One region of the Lactobacillus sp. ESL0677 genome, then DNA from elsewhere that is predicted to be linked to it. Evidence: predicted binding sites of a transcription regulator. Region 1 holds the regulator's gene; the other holds the start of a gene.

Region 1 (11,708 bases):
TTTTCCTGAAAAATTGTTATTTGCGTTTATTACTTCTGCTGCAATTGTCGACTTTTTGTCTCAATATCCGCATCGCGAGCTGGGTCATTATGATTGCTTTGAAGGTAAGACACCAATTTATGAAGTGGATTTTGGCAATGAAAAAGTTACTTTCTGTCAAGCTAAAATCGGTGCTTCAGCGACTGTCGAATTACTTGATTGGCTAATTAGTTACGGTGTCAAGCAAATTTTAGCAATTGGGTCAGCTGGAAGCTTGGTTGATTTACCAGAAAACTATTTTTTGGTTCCTGTGAAAGCAATTAGGGATGAGGGTACGTCATTTCATTATTTGGCTCCTGGCAACATGATTGATTTGCATTCAGATTATTTATCTCGAGTAGAACAATTGATGGCAGAAAATGACTTTAAGATTAAAGAAGTTATTACTTGGACGACCGATGGCTTTTTCCGCGAAACCAAAGACAAGGTAAGTCAGTTTAAGCAGCTGGGTGCTTCATGTGTTGAAATGGAGTGTGCAGCAATGGCAGCATGCGCAAACTTTCGCCATGTTGCTTTTGCGCAAATCTTGTTTACAGCCGATTCCTTAAGTGATTTAGAAAAGCATGAAGACCGTGGTTGGGGTAGGGATGCTCACGAGTTAGCCTTACGACTAGCAGCACAAATTTTGGCAAAAGTCTAGAATATAGTTTGTGAAATATATTAATGTGAAACAACTGTGGAACAACAGAAATTTCACAAGCTTTAAAAAGATATGCTGATATAATAGCGATTATAATAAATTTTACCTAAAAACTTTGTGAAGCTAAAATAATGAGTGAATGTGGAAAATCTCAAATGTCTTGAAATGAAAGCGATAATACGTGATGAAATATCCAGAATGGTTAATTACAAAAGTGCAAAAAAGAGCACAGGGAATGAAATTAGAAGGATTAAATGAGGGTGCTGGCCCAGAAAATCCTGCCTTAATGATTGTTGGTGAAGCTCCAGGACGTGATGAAATTGTCTCTCATGTTCCGTTTCATGGCAGTTCAGGTAAGGAATTAATGAAATCCTTGGCATTAATTGGTTTAACGCGAGATGATGTCTATATTACCAGCGTCGTTCGTAGTCGTCCTTACGCGACCAAAACTGTTTTCAGTAAGAAAGAAAATAAAGAGGTTATTAAGCATCCGAATCGTAAACCAACTAAGAAGGAAGTTTTGGCTCACGCACCATTCTTCGATTATGAAATTGCGCATGTTCAGCCTAAAATTATCGTTACCGTTGGCGGCACTGCAATCGAACGCTTGCTTGGTCCTGGACACAGCATTTCGCAAGAGCACGGGCAAGTAATTGCGCAAGCGCCAATTTTGCAGTTGAATACTGCTGAAGATGGCTATGAATGGTCAACGGAAAAATATACGGTAATAATGGAATATCATCCGGCTGCAGTTTTTTATAATCGGAAATTGACGGAAACTATTAAAAAAGATTGGCTCGCACTGAAGCCGTATTTAGATAATCAAAAAGACTAGAACGAAAATTCTAGTCTTTTTGATTAATTAATATTATTACGGTAAAGGCCAACTACCTTACCTAAGATTTGCACGCGGTCAAGAATAATCGGTGCCATTGTGTCATTTTCGGGTTGCAAGCGGTAATGGTTCTTTTCTTTATAAAAACGTTTAACTGTTGCCTCGTTTTCTTCGGTCATTGCGACAACAATTTCACCATTAATAGCGGAACTTTGCTTACGCACGATAACGTTGTCGCCATTTAAAATACCAGCATTAATCATACTTTCGCCGTGCACTTTTAACATAAATAGGTCGCCAGCATCATTGGCTAAGTCTGGCGGAAGAGGAAAATAATCCTCAATATCTTCAACGGCTAAAATTGGTTGTCCAGCAGTAACAACGCCGACGACTGGAATTTCACTCGGCTTAATTCCTAATGCTCGTTTACCTTCTGTTGTAATTTCTAAAGCTCGCGGCTTAGTGGCGTCTTTAATTAGTAAACCTTTGCGCTCTAAACGGGATAAATGACCGTGAACTGTTGAGGTCGAAGATAAATTAACTGCGGCACAGATTTCACGCACAGTAGGGGGAAAGCCACGGTCTGCCACGGTTTCATAAATATAGCGTAATATTTCTAATTGTTTGGAATCATGATTAACAGGCATAATTGCTCCCCATTACTGTAAGATAAAATTTCTATAAGGTAAGTTTACCAAAAAGTTTTGCTAAAGACAAACAAATGTTCTAAGAACTTAAACTTTTTTTCTTGAGTTAAATAAGGTAGACTTTTTTAATAGAGGTGTAAAAATGACTAAAGATGAAGAAAAGAAATCAATCGATCGCATTAATGAATTATATCGCAAAAAAAAGACTGGCAATTTAACTAAAGAAGAGGAAGAAGAACGTAAAAAATTACATCAGGAATTTTTGAAAAACTTCCGTGCTAGTTTTAAACAAAACATTGAAGATATGGTCATCATTGATAAAAATGGTAAAGAAATCACGTCTGAAAAGGCAAAGCAAGCCCAAAGACGCAAAGGTTTAAGAAAAGATTAATTTTAACCTTTAAATTTTAGGCAAGTTTAGGTAAGATATAACTATTGGATATTTTGAGGAGTTAATTTTTATGAATTTGGCATTAGCAATTGTTTTAATCATTGTTGCATTGTTAGTCGGCCTCGTTGGTGGCTTTTACGGTGCAAGATCATATATGAAAAAGTATTTTAAGGAAAATCCACCAATCAGTGAAGATATGATTGTTGCGATGATGTCACAAATGGGACAAAAACCGTCTGCCAAGAAGGTTAACCAAGTGATGAACATGATGAAGCATCAAAATAATTAATCTTAAGATTGACTAGCAAAGACGGGGATTGTTCCCCGCCTTTTTTTGGTTTGGTGTTGAGTCAGATAGGAATAAAAATGGGAATATTTTTTAAATTAGGTTGGTTTTTTAAAAAGGAAAAGAAGCGCTATTTAGTCGGCATTACATTTTTAGCACTAACTTCGGTAGTTAATTTAGTACCACCGCGGATATTGGGCTTAATGGCGGATCAGCTTGACCAGGGACATATTAGTTGGGCGCAATATGGTGTCCTAATTTTAGCCATCATTGCGGCAGCACTACTGTTATATGGCTTCCGTTATTTTTGGCGCAAAAAAATTTGGGGTGGCGCGGCCGAATTAGAGCGACAATTGCGTTCAAAATTGTTTAATCACTTTATGGAAATGGACCGGACGTTTTACCAACGGCACCGAACCGGTGACTTGATGGCTCACGCAACAAATGATGTCTCGGCAATTCAAGATGTTGCAGGGGCTGGTGTTTTGACTTTGGTCGATTCGTTAATTATGAGTGTCTCAACCATGATCGCGATGATTATTTTTGTTGACTGGCGGTTAACGATTTTGGCATTATTACCGTTGCCGGTTTTGGCATGGGGTGCATGGCAGTTAGGTAACCAGTTGCATGATGCCTTTGATAAGTCACAAGCCGCATTTTCACGATTAAATAATAAGACGCAAGAGTCAGTTTCTGGGATTAAGGTTATCAAAACTTTTGGGCAAGGAGCTGAAGATACGGCTGCTTTTGACCAGATGGTTGATGACACGATCAAGATTAATAAAAAAGTCTTTAAATGGGATGCTCTGTTTGACCCATTAGGAACGATTATCATCGGTCTAACATATACAATTACGATTATTTACGGTGGCATAATGGTTGCTAACAAGACCTTAACAATTGGTCAACTAGTTTCCTTTATTGCCTATATTGGTAACATGGTCTGGCCGATGTTTGCGATTGGTTATCTCTTCAATATTTTAGAGCGGGGAAGCGCCAGTTACGATCGGGTTGAAAAGTTGCTTGATGAAAAGCCACAAATCACGGATGAGCATGCAGATCAAAGTATCACTGCTGATGATTTAAGTGGTGATCTGAATTATCAGATAAACTCATTTGCATACCCTGATGAGCCGCAACTACCAGTTTTGCACCAAATTGACTTTACTCTGAAAAAAGGTCAAACGTTGGGACTTGTTGGCAAGGTCGGGTCTGGTAAAACAACAATTATTCAGCTGCTACTGCGCGAGTTTGATAAGTATGATGGCATGATAACATTAAATGGCCATGATATTCGGACAATACCGCTTGATGTCCTCTTGCAGCAAATCTCTTACGTACCACAAAATAATTATCTTTTTTCAACAACTATTCAAAAGAATATTGCTTTTTCGCAAGCTGATGCACCTGAAGAAACAATTATTAGTGCGGCGAAAAAGAGTGACTTGCACAACGATATTTTGGCAATGCCGGCTGGCTACAAGACACTAGTTGGTGAAAATGGTGTTTCACTATCCGGCGGGCAAAAGCAGCGGATGTCAATTGCGCGGGCGCTACTTAAGCAAAGTAAAATTCTGGTGTTAGATGACGCTCTGTCAGCAGTTGACGCGCGCACTGAAATGGCAATTCTGCAATCGCTGCGTAAAGAACGTGCGGGCAAGACGACAATGATTGCAACGCACCGGTTAACGTCGGTCATGAATGCCAATTTAATCTTGGTGTTGAAGGATGGCGAGATTGTTGAACGCGGCACTCACGAGCAATTATTGGCTGCCGATGGCTGGTATGCGGAGATGTGGCGAAGACAAGAATTAGAAGAAAAGGTAGGTGAGTAAGATGGATGAACAAAACGAATCAGTTTGGTCAAAAGAAATTCCAGTTAAAGAGCAACTTGAAATCTTCAAACGACTTGTCAGATTTGTACTGCAATTTAAGAACGAAATGATTATTGCCGGAGTTGGTGCGCTGCTTGTTAGCATCATCAATATGCTGCTGCCTTATGGCTTACAGTTCTTTCTTGATAATTATTTAGTTAAAGCTGATGTGACAACCCAAGTAATTATTTTTGCCGGTTTATTATATGCTGGTGGATCAGTCATTAAAGGAATTTTGCAGTTTACATACGAATACTTTTTTGCTCTGGGTTCTGAAAAATCTCTGGAAGGTTTACGGGCAGAATTATATAAAAAATTGCATACCTTAGGGATGCGTTACTTTGATCAGACACCTGCTGGTTCTATTGTTTCGCGCGTGACTAACGATACTATGACACTGAGCAACTTCTTGACAGTGTTATCCAGCGTTGTCTTGTCATTATTTTCTATTATTTCTGCATTAGTTGCCATGTTTTCAACTAATGTATTCGCTGGCCTGATTGTGCTTGCCTTCTTACCGCTTTCTTTAATCGTTATTTGGCAGTATTCCAAGCGCAGTTCCAAGCTTTATCGCAATTATCGTGAGCGATTAAGCCGAATTAACACTAACTTGAATGAATCAATTGAGGGTGTTTCCCTAATTCAGCAATTTAAGCAAGAAAAACGGATGACTGGCAATTTTGAGCATGAGAATGCGGCGTTAATGAAAACGCGCTTTAACATGATTAACCTTAATTCCCTGCTGCTGTCGCCATTGACGAGTTTGCTTTATTCACTGGCCTTAGCGCTAACCTTAATGTATTTTGGCTTTCCCTTACGGCAAACTTTTGTGCCTGCCGGGGTGGTATACGCCTTTTCGCAGTATATTTCACAATTTTTTAATCCAATTTCAAATTTGATGGATCAGATGACCTTCTTTCAGGATGGGATTGTTGCTGGTAAGCGAATTTTTCGCATTTTAGATGATACTAATTATGAGCCTCAACAAGATGAACAGCAGGGACTGACCATTACGCGCGGCAAGATTGAATTTAAGAACGTTAGTTTTTCGTATGACGGTAAAAATGAAATTTTACACGATATTTCTTTCACCGTTAATCCTGGTGAAACCCTTGGGATTGTGGGTCATACTGGTTCTGGTAAGAGCTCGATTATCAACGTCATGATGCGTTTTTACGAATTTTATCAGGGGCAAGTCCTAATTGATGGCGTTGATATTAAAAAATATCCTAAGGCAGAGTTGCGCAAGAAGCTCGGACTAGTCTTGCAGGATCCCTTCATGTTTTATGGCGATATTAGTTCAAATATTCGTCTGTATAATCAAGATATTACTGATGAGCAGATTAAGCAGGCTGCAAAAACTGTTCAAGCAGCTGACTTTATTGAAAAATTGCCGGGCAAGTATCATGCTGAAGTTGGTGAAGGCGGTAGTGAATTTAGCCAAGGACAACGGCAGCTGATTTCATTTGCCCGAACACTAGTAACTGATCCTAAAATTTTAGTTTTGGATGAGGCAACGGCAAATGTAGATACGGAAACAGAAACGTTAATTCAGGCGGGACTAAGGCGCTTGCGTCAAGGACGAACAACATTAGCGATTGCCCACCGCTTATCAACGATTGTTGATGCCGATCAGATCATTGTTCTTAATCAAGGTAGAATTATTGAACACGGGACGCATCAAGAATTGCTTGCACAAAAAGGTTACTACTACAATTTGTATACTTTACAAAACCAGAATTAAAATTAACGTGGTAATTGCCATACCTGTCTTGTCACGCTTTTTCGTCAAAATGTTGACAGCGATTACATTGTGGCGTAAATTAGAAGATGATGATTTTATTACATCTGTAATTTTATAGTGAGAAAGGAAATTGCAATGGAATATCATAAAATAGATCAAACTGATCGTGAAAATTTAAGTAAATTTATTTCTGAGCCCGAACGGTTCATTACTAAACCAACTGAACACTGGGATCACGATCAGTTTAAGACTGTCAGAGCAATGCCGGAATTGGTAATTCAACCCGTAACTAACGATGAGGTTAAGAATGTGGTTAAATATGCCAGTGATCACAACATTCCACTAGTTCCACGCGGTAATTCAACTGGGTTAATGGGTGCCAATTTAAGTATTGATGGTGGTATTTCTCTCGACATGGTTAAAATGAACCGTGTACTTGAATATGATCCTGAGAGCTTGACAATGACTGTTCAAGCCGGAATCAGATTGAAGGACATTGAGGAATACTTGGCAGACAAGCCATTTACATATATGCCTGCACCTGCAATGCACTGGGCAACAATTGGTGGTAATATCTCAACTAATGCTGGTGGCTTAAAGGCGATTAAATACGGCGTTACTAGAGAGCATATCCGTGAATTAAAGGTAGTTTTGACTGATGGTAAGCTTTACAAACTTGGTTCTAAGGCAGTTAAGTCGGCTTCTGGCTATTCACTTAAAGATTTAATTATTGGTGCAGAAGGTACATTAGGTGTTGTTACCGAGGTAACTGTGCGTCTTTATCCAAAGCCACACAAGTCAATCAATGCAATTATTCCGTTCCCAACCTTAAATGACGCTATTAAATCTGTACCTGCAATCTTAAAATCTGGCGTTGTTCCAACAACCGTTGAATTTATGGGCCGTAAGGTAATCAACTTATGGGAAAAGTATGCTGGTGACCAATTCCCAATTAAGCATGGTGATGGCTTTATTATCGTTGGCCTTGACGCATTCACTGATGAAGAATTGAAGGCTGAATTGGAGCAAACTTTGGCTACTGTCAAAGACTTTAAGGCTGAAGAAGCAGTTGTTTTAAGTGCTGATTCTGCTGAAGCTAAGAAGATTTGGGCATGTCGCGAAGCATTGCTGCTAGCAATTCAGAAGTCAACACCAAAGATGGATGAAATCGACGTTTGTGTTCCAATTAACCACATTCCAGATGTTTTGAATAGAATTGAAGAATTAGAAACCGAATTGCATATTAGAATTCCAAACTTTGGTCACGCAGGCGACGGTAATTTGCACATTTATCTTTGCTCAGATGAAATGAATGATGAAGAATATGCCAAAACAAGTGAAAAGGTAATTAGTGAGTTGTACAAGACTGCTAAAGAACTTGACGGTAATATGTCTGGTGAACATGGTATTGGCTATGCTCGTGCTGGTTACTTCGAAGACTTCTACGGTCATGATTACACCGAATTATTGCGTAAGATTAAGACCTTATTTGATCCAAATGATGTTTTGAATCCAGGTAAAATTTTCAAAATGTAATTAATAAAACTAAAAAAACAAGTAGTCCAAGTTAATTTGGATTGCTTGTTTTTTTGAGTCTATTTATTTAACATGTAGTTACGAGTTAAGGGGAGATTTTTACCAGAAGGACCCTTGGTAATTAAATATTGAATGACGTCAATGTTACCAGATTCAAATGAGGCAGCACAGGCTTGTAAATATAGGTCCCACATTCGAGTAAACCGTTCACCCATCAACTTTTGAATTTGGTCACGATGCTGGTTAAAGTTTTTATCCCATATTTCCAGCGTGCGTTGGTAATGACGTCTAAGAATTTCAATGTCGTCAATTTGCATGTCGCTGGCAATAATGTGCTCAATGTTTTCGGTTAAGCCGGGAACATAACCACCTGGGAAAATGTACTTGTTAAGCCATGCATTAGTGGCACCGCCTTGCTGGCGGGTAATTCCGTGGATTAGTGCAACACCATCTTTTTTCAGATATTTGGCAACATCACTAAAGTACTGCGCCAGATTTTCCTTGCCCACATGCTCAAACATTCCGACAGAGGTAATGTAGTCCCACTGTTTGTCGCCAAGTTCGCGGTAATCTTCCAGCTTGACCTCGGCCACATCTTGCAAATTCTGATCGAAGATTTTCTTCTGCACTAATTTGTATTGTTCTTCGCTAAGCGTCACGCCAGTTACCTTTAGGCCGTATTCTTTAGCAGCTGTGAGCATTAGAGTGCCCCACCCGCAACCGATATCTAAGAGCGTTTTGCCTTTTTCGGGATGTAATTTATTTAAAATATGATGAATCTTAGCAATTTGCGCCTGCTCAAGATTATCTTGATTGTCCCCAGTAAAGTAAGCGCAAGAATACGTTAATGTGGGGTCAAGCCATAATTCATAGAAGTCGTTACCAATATCGTAATGGCTTTGGACGTCTTTTTCACTTTGTTCCTCGGTGTGTTTTTGTTCTGGTAAAAATTTACGAAATTTATTTGACCGCAAAAAGCTGCCCGAACTTTCGTAGGCACCACAAATTAATTTTTGCAAGCTACCCTTGACTTCGATTTTCTTGTCCATGTAAGCTTCACCTAATGCTAAAGAAGCATTGCGAGAAATTGCGGTAACTGGAATTTTTTCATTAAAAATAATTTCAATGTCTGGATTACCATTACCGTAAATTTCACTCTTGCCGTCCCAATAGGTAACCTTAATCGGAAACGGGAACGACCTACTGAGCATCATTTTGTAAAAAGTTTTTTCTAACAACTTAAAATACCTCCATTCAAATATATTTATCTTAACACTAACAAAAAAGATTGAACTCTTAATTGAACTCAATCTTTTTTATTTGGCAACGTAATGAAAATCGGGATTGTGCTCGGCATCAATCTGATCCCAAACCTTTTGCAAACGCTCATCAAATGCGGCTTCATTTTCATGGCTTAATTTCATTTTTCGATCAACTTGAATTGGATTACCAAAGCACACATCAAGTGGTTGGCGTTTTAATAAATTGCCAAAAGTTAGCGGCCCTTGGTAAACGACAGGGACAATTGGCTTACCCGATAATTTGGCAATTGCCAATGTCCCAGCCTTAAGTTCAGTGGAGTGTCTTGTGCCTGATGGGAAAATAATTAGGGAAAAGTTGCCATTTCTTAAGCCCTTAATTGGAATTTTTAATGCTGACGGGCCGGGATTTTTGCGGTCAACAGCAAAAGCATGTGCGTGAGTCATGATAAACCGTAAAATTGGATTTTTAAATAATTCAATTTTAGCCATGAACATAAATTCCTTGGGGCTAGCGGCTAAAGCAAATAAAATTGGTTCCCACCAAGTCCGGTGTGGGGCGGCTAAGATATAGTTACCTTCAGGGATGCGTTCTTTATGATAAACATGTAAATGACCGTTAAGGATCCAAACAATAAATCGCGCAACTACGCGAATAAAATGATAAAACATGATTAAACTCCTCCAATTGTTGTAAAATATTATAACAAAGCTCGGTGAAAGGACAAAATTTTATGGTGAAATTGGCAGATAGTGAACGAATTGATTATATGTATAGTGATGATTTGAGGATTATTCAGGATAAAACCGCGTTTAGTTTTTCATTAGATACTTTGCTTTTGGCATCACTAGCTAAAGAGGCAGTTCGGGATCGGTCAAAAGTTGCTGACTTGTGTGCTGGCAATTGCGCCGCCAGTATGTATATGGCGTATTTTAACCGGGCAAAGTACGATGCAGTGGAAATTCAGGAGGAGGCTGCATCGCAAGCTCGGCGTTCGATTGAGCTTAACCAGATGGAAAATAGAATAACCGTTTTTCAAAAAAATGTTAAGGACGTGGCCAAGTTCTTACGTAAGGATTCTTATGATGTCGTGGTTGTTAACCCGCCATATTTTAAGGTGCCCGCGGGTCATGAAATTAATCCTGATCCAAAAAAGGCAATTGCGCGGCATGAAATTTTAATTAATCTTGAAGAAATAATTGAGGCTGCCAGTAGTCTGCTAAAGATGAAAGGGAAGATGTTTATGGTGCATCGGCCCGAGAGATTGAATGAAATTGCCTATTTTTGCATGAAGCATGACTTGAGCATTAAGTTTGTGCAGCCCTTTGTTTCGCACCGCGGAGATAACAGTAATTTAATCGTCATTGAGGCAGTTAAGCATACAGCTAGCGATGGTTTGATCTTAAGGGATGCAATTGAAGTTCATGATCAGAATGGAGAATTTTTGCCGACAATTCAACGTATTATCCGCGAAACCCCAGAAGAAAGGGCTAAGCGACAAAAAAGTAAGGATTATTTCTTTTACGTCTTATTATGCAGCGATGGTAGTTTTTATGGCGGCTTTACAGATGACTTGAAAAAGCGTCTGGCAGCCCATAACTTAGGTAAGGGCGCCAAGTATACTAAGGTCAGACGACCGGTTAAAATGATTTATCACGAAAGATTCGCTGATAAGAATTTGGCACTGAAGAGAGAATACTGGTTCAAGCACCATCCAAGACAATGGAAAGAAAAATTTCTGCATGAACATGCAGTTGATTTTTAGTCTTGCATCTTAAGCTAAAATTTAGTATTCTATTATGGTGTGCTGAATATGGCACGCAGGTAAAACACATCAAGAGCAATCAATATTTTGGTGCCAAACACTTGGCGAAATGTTGAAATGACCGCTTGAGAGGATTAAAAACCATAGGAGGAATTTATTATGTCAGTAGTTTCAATGAAACAATTACTTGAAGCTGGTGTCCACTTCGGTCACCAAACTAGAAGATGGGATCCAAAGATGGCTCCTTACATTTTTACTCAAAGAAATGGTATCTACATCATTGACTTGCAAAAGACAATCAAGATGTTAGACGATGCTTACGCTTTTGTTAGAGCCGTTGCTCAAGATGGTGGCGTTATTCTTTTTGTAGGTACTAAGAAGCAAGCCCAAGATTCTATTGCTGAAGAAGCAACTCGTGCTGGTCAATACTTCGTTAATCAACGTTGGTTAGGTGGTACTTTGACTAACTGGAAGACTATCCAAAGCCGAGTACAAAGATTAAAGGATTTAAAGAAGATGTCAGAAGACGGTACTTTTGAAGTACTGCCAAAGAAGGAAGCTTCACTTTTGACTAAGGAAATGGACAAGCTTGAAAGATTCTTAGGTGGTATCGAAGATATGCCTAGAATCCCAGATGTTTTATTCGTAGTTGATCCTAAGAAGGAAAAGATTGCCGTTCACGAAGCTAACA
Region 2 (11,708 bases), 670 kb from region 1:
TGCGCAGGGCATTACCGATTATAATTTTGTCAGCGGGCAAAATCTATCTAAGATTGATCAAGTTATGATGGTTAATCTGACAGTACCAATTAAATTAACTGGCTTGCTTGAGCCGCTGTTAATTAAGAATGATTTTAGTCGAATTGTATATCTGGGTTCGGTTTATGGTGGTCAAGGTAGTGCAATGGAAGCTGTTTATAGTAGTTCAAAGGCGGGGCTAACCCGCTTTGCTCAAAGCTATGCGCGTGAAGTCGCGTCGGCTAATTTGACAGTTAATGTCATTGCTCCTGGTGCGGTTAACACGCCGATGAACGCGATGTTTGCACCGGAAACGATGGAAGAGGTCAAGGGTGAAATTCCTGCTGGTCGGCTTGCCGAGGGCAGCGATATTTCATTCTGGGTCAAGAATTTGCTCAATCTTCGCTCTGGCTATTTAACAGGTCAGACGATTTATGTCAGCGGCGGCTGGCTTTTGTAAATGTAAAATAAAGTAGTAGTATATGTTATACTCAAGTTGTTATGTTAGTAAAGAATTTTTAAAGAGGTAACCATGGCAGATATCGGAGATAAATTACGCAGTGCCAGAGAGGCAAAGGGACTTTCAATTGCAGATATTGAAAAAGCAACCAAAATTCAAGGTAGATATCTGACGGCAATTGAACAAAATGATTTTGATAAACTTCCCGGGGACTTTTATGTGCGAGCTTTTATTAGACAATATGCCCAGATTGTCGGCTTAGATGGCAAGCAGCTGCTCAGTGAATACCATCAAGAAGTTCCTGTTGCCCAACCAGATGAGTATGTTGAGGATTCGATTGATAACAAGAGTGAGGAAGTTCGCAAGACAACCAGCAACAAAAAGAAATTATGGAAGAACTACCTCCCACGGATTATTGTGGGTCTGGGAGTGATTGTTGTGATTTTGGTTTGCTACGTGGTCTATGCTCACTTTTCAGCAAGTCATAATCAGGGTACTAATCCAGATAGTGGTGTTTCAATTTCTTCAGAAAATACTAATAAGCCTAAGAAAAAGAAGCCAATTGCAGTTAATCCAGTTAAGATTAAGGAGTTAGCTGCTAATCAATTCCAAATTACTGGCTTGAAGAAAAATCGTAATTTAGTTGTGCGTGCTGGCGATCAAAGCATTACTGTCACTATTTCATTTAATGGTGTTAGACAAGCATCACAAACCTTGGCAGCTGGTCAAAAGCAAACGATTGCCATTCCGACTAATGCTCAAAACGTTGGTGTTAACTTGAGTAATGCTTCAGGCACTAAGGTAACAGTTGGCGGTAAAAAAGTACCATATAACGACCAAAATGGCTATTTGAGTTTAACTTTATTGATTGGTAAACAGCGCAGTCAGACTACAAGTCAGTCAAATTCAACCAATGATTATCGGTCAAATACCAATAACGGCACTAATAGTACCAATTCTGGTCAGTCTACTCATAATTCAAATAAGCAGGCAGCTCATAACAATAGTACTGACAATAGTTCACAACATAATCAAACTACCCAAAATAATGGTCAGAGCAATAACCAGACTAATACTAATAATGGTAACCAGTCTGGAAGTTCAACTCACTCTTCAACCACTAATAATGGCAGATAATTATCAAATATAGGAGAAGTAGTAGAGAATGAATTTACCCAATAAATTAACTGTTTTTAGAATATTTTTAATTCCGGTATTTGTGTTAATCGTCATGTTTGGCGGCAATGCAAGTACACAAGTTGGTGGCAGTACCGTATATTGGCGGTTAGTAATTGCTGCAGTTGTCTTTGCAGTTGCTTCTGCAACGGACTGGTTTGATGGACACATTGCGCGGTCACGCAATATGGTAACTAACTTTGGTAAATTTGCCGACCCATTAGCTGATAAAATGTTAACAATGACTGCCTTCATTATGCTGGTTGAATTAAAATTGGCACCAGCTTGGGTGGTTGTAATTATTGTTTGTCGTGAGCTTGCAGTCACTGGTTTGCGGTTGATTCTAGCAGAAAACAAGGGTCAAGTAATGGCTGCAGCAATGCCTGGTAAGATTAAAACAACTTGTCAAATGCTGTCTGTTATTTTCTTACTGATTGGTAATTTTTACTACATTGGGACAGTTTTATTGTACCTCGCATTAATCTTTACGATCTACTCTGGCTGGGATTACTTCCACAGTTCATGGGATGTTTTCAAGGGTTCAATGTAACAAAATAAATGAATTTAAGTAAAAAAGCACTAACTTTGTTAGTGCTTTTTTTGTGCATATTTTTAAAATGCTAAACTAGCAAAAATTCAATATTTTTGCTTAATTAATTTTTGATTGTTAGCATTAAATTAATAGAACTGTTAAAAAGGAGAATATGCATGAGTAAAAAAATTCCAATGGTTGAATTTAGAAATGTCTCGAAAGTCTACTCTAAGAGCGAAAAGCCGGCTGTTGAGAATATTAGTTTCACAATTGAAAAAGGTGAATTTTGCTGTTTAATTGGCACTTCCGGTTCAGGCAAGACAACATTAATGCGAATGATTAACCGGATGAATAGTGTGACTAAAGGCGAAGTTTTTGTAGAAGGTAAAAATGTTAAGTCATTTAATCCCGTGAATCTCCGGCGTCATATTGGCTATGTTATTCAAAATAATGGCTTAATGCCACACATGACAATTCGTCAAAATATTGTTTTGGTCCCCAAATTGTTGAAGTGGCCAAAAGAAAAATTGGATAAGGAAGCAGAAGAATTAATTGCGATGGCAGAATTACCCAAAGATTATTTGGATCGCTATCCTAAAGAATTATCTGGCGGACAACAACAACGAATTGGTGTCGTGCGGGCTCTTGCAGCGGACCAAAGTTTGATTTTAATGGATGAACCGTTTGGTGCTCTAGATCCAATTACACGTGAAAGTTTACAAAATTTGGTGCAACATTTACAAACTAAGTTAGGCAAAACAATCGTGTTTGTTACTCACGACATGGATGAGGCACTAAAATTAGCAACAAAGATTGTTGTTTTGCATAATGGTCAGTTAATTCAGGTGGGGACGCCGGATGAAATATTGCATCACCCCGCTAATGATTTTGTAAAGACTCTAATTGGCGAGGAGCGTTTAGCAGCCGCCAAGTATGAAACGGTACAGGTTAAAAACGTAATGTTGACTGATCCGGTTCAGATTAATCTTGGTGCGACACTATCACAAGCCTTAACCATGATGAAAGAGCATCATGTTGATACCTTGCTAGTAGTTGATGATGAAAATCACTTAAAGGGCTACATTTCAATTGATGCGTTGCAGCGTAAATATCAATCGTTGACTAGCGTCAGTGATATTTTGCAACAGGTAGCTTATACTGTCGGACCCGAAGAATATTTGCGTGACAATTTTAGTCGTATTCTAAGTCGTAATGGTCGATACATTCCAGTGGTTGATTCTGAACAAAAATTAGTCGGCATTGTTACGCGGTCGAGTTTAGTCAATGTTGTTTATGAATCAATCTGGGGCGGTAAATCAACTAATAGTCAATTAGCAAAAGAGGCGAAGTAATATGTCAGCCTTTTTTGCACAACATGGTTCAGAGTTAATTGTTAAAACTTGGCAGCAGATTTATATCTCAGCAATTGCCTTGGCACTGGGAATTTTAGTTGCAGTGCCGCTGAGTGTTATTTTGTTAAAATTTCCCCGAACAGCTAAAGTCGTCGTTGCCTTTGCCAGCATGTTACAGACAATTCCCGCACTAGCACTACTCGCGATTATGATTCCCTTTTTCGGAATTGGTCAAGTGCCAGCAATAATTGCGTTATTTTTATATAGCTTAATGCCGATTTTACGTAACACTTATGTTGGCTTAACAGGAGTAAATCAGGATACAATTGATTCAGCGCGTGGTCTGGGCATGACGCAGCTGCAATTAATCACGAAAGTTGACTTGCCACTAGCAATGCCAGTAATTATGGCCGGAATCAGATTATCGGCAATTTATGTGATTGCCTGGGCGACGCTGGCTTCCTACATTGGAGCCGGCGGTTTAGGTGACTTCATTTTCAACGGGTTAAGCCTCTACCAACCGAGTTTGATTTTGGGTGGCACGATTCCTGTAATTATTTTAGCGTTATTAACTGATTACCTTTTAGGTAAACTGGAAAAAAGATTAACGCCAAAGGGAATATAGGGGGTGCTGAAAATGAAAAAACAAGTCAAAAAATTCTTTCTAATTGTTAATATTTTAATTGTAACTGTTGCTATAAGCGCGTGTGGCTTGCCCGGATTGTCAGACAGTCAGGGCAGCAGCCAAAATATTCGCATCACAGCTTTGACGACAACAGAATCACAAATAGTAGCGAATATTATTGCGCAACTGATTGAGCATGAAACGCCATACAAAGCAACTATCGTGAATAATTTAGGCTCGGCACCAATGCAGCATCAGGCGTTATATCGCCATGACGCCGATATTCAGGCTGCAGCTTATGACGGTGGAGAGCTAACCGCCAATCTTTTAATGGCACCGATTAAAGACTCTAAAAGAGCAAATGACACGGTTCGTCGTGAAGTTAAAAAGTGGTGGGATCAGACATATTTACATACATATGGTTTTGCTAATAATTATGCTTTTATGGTTAATCGAAAAGAGCAAAAGCAAGATCATCTTTACAATATTTCTGACTTAAAAAAATATCAGAACAAGTTTTCTGTTGGAGTTGCGTCAGAGTGGGTTAATGCACCAGGAGTTGGCTATTCTAACTTCCAGACAGCTTACGGCATTACTTTTAGCAAGTTGCATCCGATGAACATTGGACTGGTATATTCGGCACTTAAAAGTGGCAAAATGAATGTTATCCTTGGTTATTCAACCGATGGGCGAATTGATAGCTATCACTTGAATTTGCTTAAGGATAACAAGCACTTTTTCCCACCGTATAATTGTGGAATGTTGATTAATAATTATGTTTTACGCGAACATCCAGAGTTAAAGCCATTATTGATGCGACTGGTTGGTCATATTAATGTTCATGAAATTCGGGCGATGAATTACCAAGTTGATGATCATTTGCTTGAGCCCGCAACGGTTGCTCATCAGTTTTTAGTTAAGCATCATTACTTTAAGGAGGCGCAATAATGGCTAAGTTATCGTTATGGCAGCAGTTTATCTATTATTACCAACACAATGGCAGTTATGTGCTAGCGCAATTTAATCGAACATTTTTAATTTCAATTTATGGTGTTTTATTTGCGGCTATTATTGGCATTCCCGTGGGCATTTGCATCTCTCGCAATACCCACTTAGGTGACTTTGTAGTTGAAATTGCTAATTTTATCCAAACTATTCCGTCGCTAGCGCTACTTTCAATTGTCATGATTGGGCTGGGACTCGGCGTAATGACGGTAATTGTTACCGTGACGCTATATTCGCTGCTGCCAATTATTAAGAATACTTATACGGGCATGCGTAATGTCGATCGAAACATAATTGATTCGGGAAAAGGAATGGGTATGACAAGATTGCAGCTTTTGTACTTAGTAAAGCTGCCACTATCAATGTCTGTAATTGTTGCCGGCTTGAAAAATGCGCTTGTGATTGCAATTGGTATTACCTCGATTGGCTCCTTTGTCGGTGCTGGCGGGTTAGGCGACATTATCATTAGGGGGACGAATGCGACTAATGGTAGTGCGATCATTTTAGCTGGTGCCGTGCCAACAGCGTTAATGGCGATATTGGCTGATGTGGTTTTAAATCTTTTACAACAGTGGTTACAGCCAAAAGGATTGCGCTAGTAATTTTTTCGCAAAAAAAGATACTTTTAGCGTATTTAATAATGTGGAATAAAAGGATAAACGTTTGTTCGGTTTTCCTTGCAAATAAGCAAGAAATCAAAGTATAATTAATTAGTATTAAATAGAGGAGGCAAATCGCTTGGCCAAAGACGAAAAACAAAAGGCACTGGAAAGTGCATTGAAAAAAATTGAAAAGAATTTTGGTAAAGGCGCCGTAATGCGAATGGGTGACAAGGCTGATACCGAAATTTCGACGGTTCCGTCCGGTTCACTAGCACTTGATGCGGCTTTAGGTGTTGGCGGTTACCCACGAGGAAGAATTATTGAAATTTATGGGCCTGAATCTTCTGGTAAGACGACGGTTGCTTTGCATGCCGTTGCTGAAGTTCAAAAGCGTGGTGGTACTGCTGCTTATATCGATGCCGAAAACGCAATGGATCCTGCATATGCTCAAGCTTTAGGTGTTGACGTTGACGCGCTGATTTTGTCACAGCCGAATACTGGTGAGGAAGGTTTGCAAATTGCCGATACCTTGATTGCCAGTGGAGCTATTGATATTTTGATTGTCGATTCTGTTGCCGCCTTAGTGCCGCAAGCTGAAATTGACGGTGATATTGGTGATAGTCACGTTGGTTTGCAGGCGCGGTTAATGAGTCAGGCGTTGCGTAAACTTTCCGGTAATATTAATAAGACCAAAACCATTGCGATTTTTATTAATCAAATTCGGGAAAAAGTCGGTATTATGTTCGGTAACCCTGAAACCACACCTGGTGGCCGTGCTTTAAAATTTTATTCAACAATTCGTTTGGAAATTAGACGAGCTGAAAAAATCAAGCAGACTGGTGGCGACATTACTGGTAACCGAGTAAAAATTAAAGTAGTCAAGAATAAGGTTGCGCCACCATTTAAGGTTGCTGAAGTCGATATGATGTATGGTAAGGGTATTTCTCAAAGCGGAGAATTGCTCGACATGGCAGCTGATAAGGATATTATTGCTAAGGCTGGTTCGTGGTATTCATACAATAATGAGAGAATTGGTCAAGGCCGAGAAAACGCCAAGAAGTACCTTGAAGAGCACCAAGATATTTATAACGACGTTCAGCATCAAGTCCGCCAAGCTTATGGAATTGATGAAAAGTCAATCGCTGACCGTGAAGATCCGGAAAAAGTTAAAGTTAAAAAAGCAAAAGATGAAAATGTGACAAAGGAAGCTGCAGAAAAAGAAACTGACAACAAAAGCAAATAGAGTTGAAGAAATTAACCTTGACCTTGGAATTTAAGGCAAGGTTTTTTTCTTGGTGATTGACATGTGTCCCGCGGTTCTTTATCATTAATATTGTGTGAATAATCTAAAAAATAAAAAAAGGCGATAGTAATCATGACAAATATAATTTTGATTCCCGTCGCAGTTGCTATTATTTCAATTATAATTGGCTTAGGAATTGGTTATGCAATTCGTAAACATATTTGGGAAAAAAATGCCCAGAATGCGCAAAATGATGCTGACCATATTTTAACCGATGCAAAAGCACAAGTTGCTGCTGCAAAAACCGAGGTTAATGCGCAAAAGCAGGCTACCGAGGCCTTAAAGCAAAGTGCTGAAAACACTAAAAAAGAGAAGATTCTTGAAGCTCAAGAAAAAATTCAGGATTATCGGCAAAAAGTGGAAGACGAATTAAATGTTAAGCGTGACACAATTGCGCGTGACAATAATCGGCTGAAACAACGAGAAGATACCCTTGATCATAAGAATTCTTTACTTAAAGAACAAGAGAATGAACTCAACCAAAAAAAGGATCAACTACAAAAACAGCAGGAAGAACTGGATGACAAGGTTAAGACTGCTGCTGAGTTAGTCGATCAAAGACAACAGAAGTTGTATGAAGTTGCTCATCTTGACAAGCAGCAGGCTAAGAAGTTAGTGTTAGACCAATTAGCTGATGAACTAGTCAAAGAGCGAGCAGAAATGATTAAGGACAGCAATGAAGAGGTAGCTGCAAAGGCAGACCACTATGCTCGTCAAGTAATCATTGATGCTATTCAAAGTAGTTCTGCAGATACAGTGGCCGAAACCACGGTATCTGTAGTTGATTTGCCTAATGAAGAGATGAAAGGACGAATTATCGGTCGTGAAGGCCGGAATATTCGTTCATTTGAGGCGCTGACAGGTATTGATTTAATTATTGATGATACGCCTAAAGTGGTCACTCTTAGCGGCTTTGACGCAATTAGACGTGAGATTGCCAAACGGGCAATGGAGCGGCTAGTTAAAGATGGGCGAATTCACCCTGCTCGAATTGAAGAGACGGTGGATAAGGCGCGTAAGGAAGTCAATGACGATATTTATGAGGCCGGTGAAAGCGCATTAATGGAACTGGGAATTCACAAGATGAACCCTGAACTCGTTAAGACGCTTGGGCGCTTGAAGTATCGTACTTCATACGGACAAAATGTACTTGGTCACTCAATTGAGGTGGCCAAGCTTGCTGGTACTATGGCAGCAGAACTTGGTTTAAATGAAAAATTAGCGGTTCGCGCGGGATTATTACACGATATTGGAAAAGCCATCGACCATGATATTGAAGGTTCACACGTAGAAATTGGTGTGGAATTAGCACGGAAGTATCATGAGTCAGATGTTGTTGTTAACGCAATTGCAGCCCACCACGGGGATGTGCCGAAGTTGTCGTTTATTGCTGAACTGGTTGTTGCAGCAGATACGCTTTCTTCGGCAAGACCGGGGGCGAGAAGCGAGAGTTTAGAAAACTATATTAGACGGCTAACTGAACTTGAGCAGATTGCTAAGAGGTATGAAGGAGTTAAGCAGGCTTACGCCATTCAAGCTGGACGTGAAGTTCGGGTAATGGTCGAGCCAGAGAAAATTTCGGACGATCGAATTACCGTTTTGGCACGTGATATTCGGAATCAAGTTGAAAAAGAGCTTGATTATCCTGGTAATATTAAAATTACAGTTATCCGTGAAAAACGGGTTGTGGCAGTTGCAAAATAAAAAGACTAGATTCAGTTGAATCTGGTCTTTTTATTTAAATAGCTAATTTGTGCATTTTTGCCCAAGCCTGTATAATTAAAACCAACTAAATTATGAAAGTAGTCAAGTTATGTTTAAAATTATCGTTGAATTATTCTTTTTAGTGATCATTCAGGCGGCTATTACCCCTTTTATTAGACGGTTGGCCTTTGTTTTGGGGGCAGTTGATAACCCCAATGCTAGACGTGTCAATAAAACACCGATGCCAACTTTAGGTGGGCTAGGTATTTTTGTGACTTTTAATATTGGCGTTTTTGTGCTGTTGCGGGAACAATTTCCAACGCATGAAACGTTCAGTATTTTGCTTGCATCAAGTGTCGTTGTGTTGACGGGGATGATTGATGATATTTTGGAGTTGCGGCCCCGACAAAAAATGTTTGGGATTTTCGTTGGTGCGTTAGTAATTTATTTCTTGGGCGGGATTAAGATGAACGTCCTCAATGTGCCGTTTATTAATAAGCAAATTAATTTAGGTTGGTGGAGCCTGCCAATTACTATTTTTTGGATTTTGGCTTTGACTAATGCTGTTAATTTAATTGATGGTTTAGACGGACTGGCCGATGGCGTATCAATGATTTCCCTGTTTACAATGGGAATCGTTGGTTACTTTTTCTTGCATACGCGGCAATTGTATATTCCGATTGCGTGTTTTATGCTTGCGGCATGTTTACTTGGCTTTTTACCTTATAATTTTCATCCAGCAAAGATGTTTTTAGGCGATACTGGCGCGCTGTATATCGGCTTTATGATTGCCGTTTTTTCACTTAAGGGATTGAAAAACGTTACGTTCATTTCATTGCTGGTACCAATAATTATTTTGGGCGTGCCAATTACCGATACAATTTATGCGATGATTCGGCGTAAGTTAAACAAACGCCCAGTTTCGCAGGCTGATAAGCATCATTTGCATCATCAGCTAATGCGAATGGGGCTAACCCACCGGCAAACTGTATTGACGATTTATGCGCTGTCGCTAATTTTTTCCTTTATTTCATTGCTCTTTTTGTTGTCGCCAACTTGGGGAACGTGGCTACTAATTATTGGTCTTTTGCTTGCTTTAGAGCTATTTGTGGAATCAATTGGCTTGTTAGGCGAAAAGTATAAGCCGCTTTTGCATTTAACGCAGAAGATAATTAGTGCGCGTAGTACTAAGGATCCGACTATCGAGGTTTGGCATTTAGGTCAGGATAAACCAGAACAGTTAAAGCATCACCATAATAATGAAGACTAGAATTAGTTTAATAGCATTAAATTGGGGTTGCTAAGAAATAATTGGCTAAAAATTATTACATTCAAAAAAAGACCCAGTAGGAATAACGCCTATTAGGTCTTTTTTTCTATTTTTCATGATAATTATGTGCAGTAACTGGCAACTCATTATAACGCTTTTCGCCGTTAATAAACGTGACTTTGCCGGCAAGTAAGTTGGTTAGCTCTTTTTCAAGGGTAGCTTGGTCGTCTTCGTCGATAAAGAGGTGAATAGCAATGTCAACACCATAATCAATTTTAGCAACATAGATCTCTTTTTGTTTTAAAAAATGGTCTATTTCATCAAAACGGTTATAGGCAACGTGGAAAATGATTTCTTGTTGCTGAACTCGTTTAACAACGCCAATTGCTTGCGCGCCCTCACTGACACTGTTGGAATAGGCTCTAATTAAACCGCCAGCACCAAGTTTGATGCCGCCAAAATAGCGGGTAACAACAACAGTTACATTTTTCAACTTCATTAGTTGCAATGCCTTTAATTCGGGGACACCAGCGGTTCCGGAAGGTTCGCCATTGTCGCTAGCCTTGACGTGATCGTCGTTGAAGCCAATCGTGTAAGCAAAGGTGTTGTGAGTGGCATCACGGTATTTTTTACTGATTGTCGCAATAAATTCTTCGGCCTCGGCTACAGAAGTTGTTCTTGCTAAACTGGCGATAAAACGGCTTTTTTTGATGATAATTTCATGGTCGCCGTTTGTTTTAATTGTTAAATAATTTTTGTTAGTCAAAAGATTTTGCCTTCTTTTTGCGTATTTATTAATGGAGGCAGTGAAATGGAAGATTTAATGAGCCTCGCAGGTCGCCAATGGATTGGCGGTCAAGAGGATTTTAGCACAAATAAAGCACTGACGAAAATTGCTGCGATTGTTGATGACCGGTGTAATCGTTGTGGTGCCAAAGTTAGCGCCCAACTGCCTAATGGTAAAAAATACTGCCGCGCATGCATAAATATTGGACGACTAGTCGAAGGCGATTATTTGGTGCGCAATCAGATGGTGGTTAATTTTCCACCTCTCAAAACTGGCGGGTTAACGTGGCAAGGTGAACTAACTGCTGCGCAGGCACAAATCTCACAGCAGCTCGTTGATAATTTTAACCAGCACCATAATGTCTTGGTTCACGCTGTAACGGGTGCGGGTAAAACAGAAATGTTGTTTGCCTTACTAGCGGAATGCTTTAAGTTGGGGCAGCGCGCTTGCATTGCTACGCCGCGAATTGATGTGGTAAACGAACTGTATCCTAGGCTGCAAGCGGCATTTGGCCAAATTACAATCGGGATGTATCATGGTCGCAAATACCAAGAGCCGCAGCTAGACCAGTTGACGATTTGCACAACGCACCAATTATTAAAATTTTATCAAGCCTTTGATTTATTAGTGATCGACGAAGTTGACTCGTTTCCTTATGCCAATAATGCCCAGCTTCATTTTGGTGCGCAAAATGCGGTTAAGGGAAATGGGGTTCGCGTTTATTTAACCGCAACACCAACCGCCGATTTACTAGCTCAAGTCAAGGCTGGACAACTGCAAATTTTAAAGTTAAAGCGGCGCTTTCACGGGGGCAAACTTCCAATTCCCAAGGAAAAGCTGTTTTTGCGGCCGTTTTTAAATCGCGGCAAGATTC

The links. Region 1 encodes LexA, which represses DNA repair genes until DNA is damaged. Its sites were predicted from a motif close to CNAACANNTGTTNG; they were not measured.
Region 2: the regulator LexA is predicted to act here: its motif matches at 5,825-5,838, upstream of recA (recombinase RecA).

The regions. Positions count from the first base shown of each region.
Region 1 is NZ_CP113946.1:1,239,717-1,251,424, reverse strand. Features, by position in the region: gene OZX76_RS06085 (nucleoside phosphorylase) at 1-679, shown strand, start outside; gene OZX76_RS06080 (uracil-DNA glycosylase) at 864-1,514, shown strand; gene lexA (transcriptional repressor LexA) at 1,538-2,161, opposite strand; gene OZX76_RS06070 (DUF896 domain-containing protein) at 2,304-2,552, shown strand; gene OZX76_RS06065 (YneF family protein) at 2,623-2,841, shown strand; gene OZX76_RS06060 (ABC transporter transmembrane domain-containing protein) at 2,919-4,673, shown strand; gene OZX76_RS06055 (ABC transporter ATP-binding protein) at 4,675-6,456, shown strand; gene OZX76_RS06050 (FAD-binding oxidoreductase) at 6,592-7,992, shown strand; gene OZX76_RS06045 (cyclopropane-fatty-acyl-phospholipid synthase family protein) at 8,052-9,230, opposite strand; gene OZX76_RS06040 (1-acyl-sn-glycerol-3-phosphate acyltransferase) at 9,309-9,923, opposite strand; gene OZX76_RS06035 (GIY-YIG nuclease family protein) at 9,986-11,017, shown strand; gene rpsB (30S ribosomal protein S2) at 11,177-11,708, shown strand, end outside.
Region 2 is NZ_CP113946.1:571,806-583,513, forward strand. Features, by position in the region: gene OZX76_RS02970 (SDR family NAD(P)-dependent oxidoreductase) at 1-478, shown strand, start outside; gene OZX76_RS02975 (RodZ family helix-turn-helix domain-containing protein) at 551-1,615, shown strand; gene pgsA (CDP-diacylglycerol--glycerol-3-phosphate 3-phosphatidyltransferase) at 1,644-2,204, shown strand; gene OZX76_RS02985 (ABC transporter ATP-binding protein) at 2,363-3,538, shown strand; gene OZX76_RS02990 (ABC transporter permease) at 3,540-4,163, shown strand; gene OZX76_RS02995 (glycine betaine ABC transporter substrate-binding protein) at 4,176-5,111, shown strand; gene OZX76_RS03000 (ABC transporter permease) at 5,111-5,767, shown strand; gene recA (recombinase RecA) at 5,907-7,013, shown strand; gene rny (ribonuclease Y) at 7,146-8,777, shown strand; gene OZX76_RS03015 (MraY family glycosyltransferase) at 8,887-10,047, shown strand; gene OZX76_RS03020 (YigZ family protein) at 10,154-10,813, opposite strand; gene OZX76_RS03025 (DEAD/DEAH box helicase family protein) at 10,859-11,708, shown strand, end outside.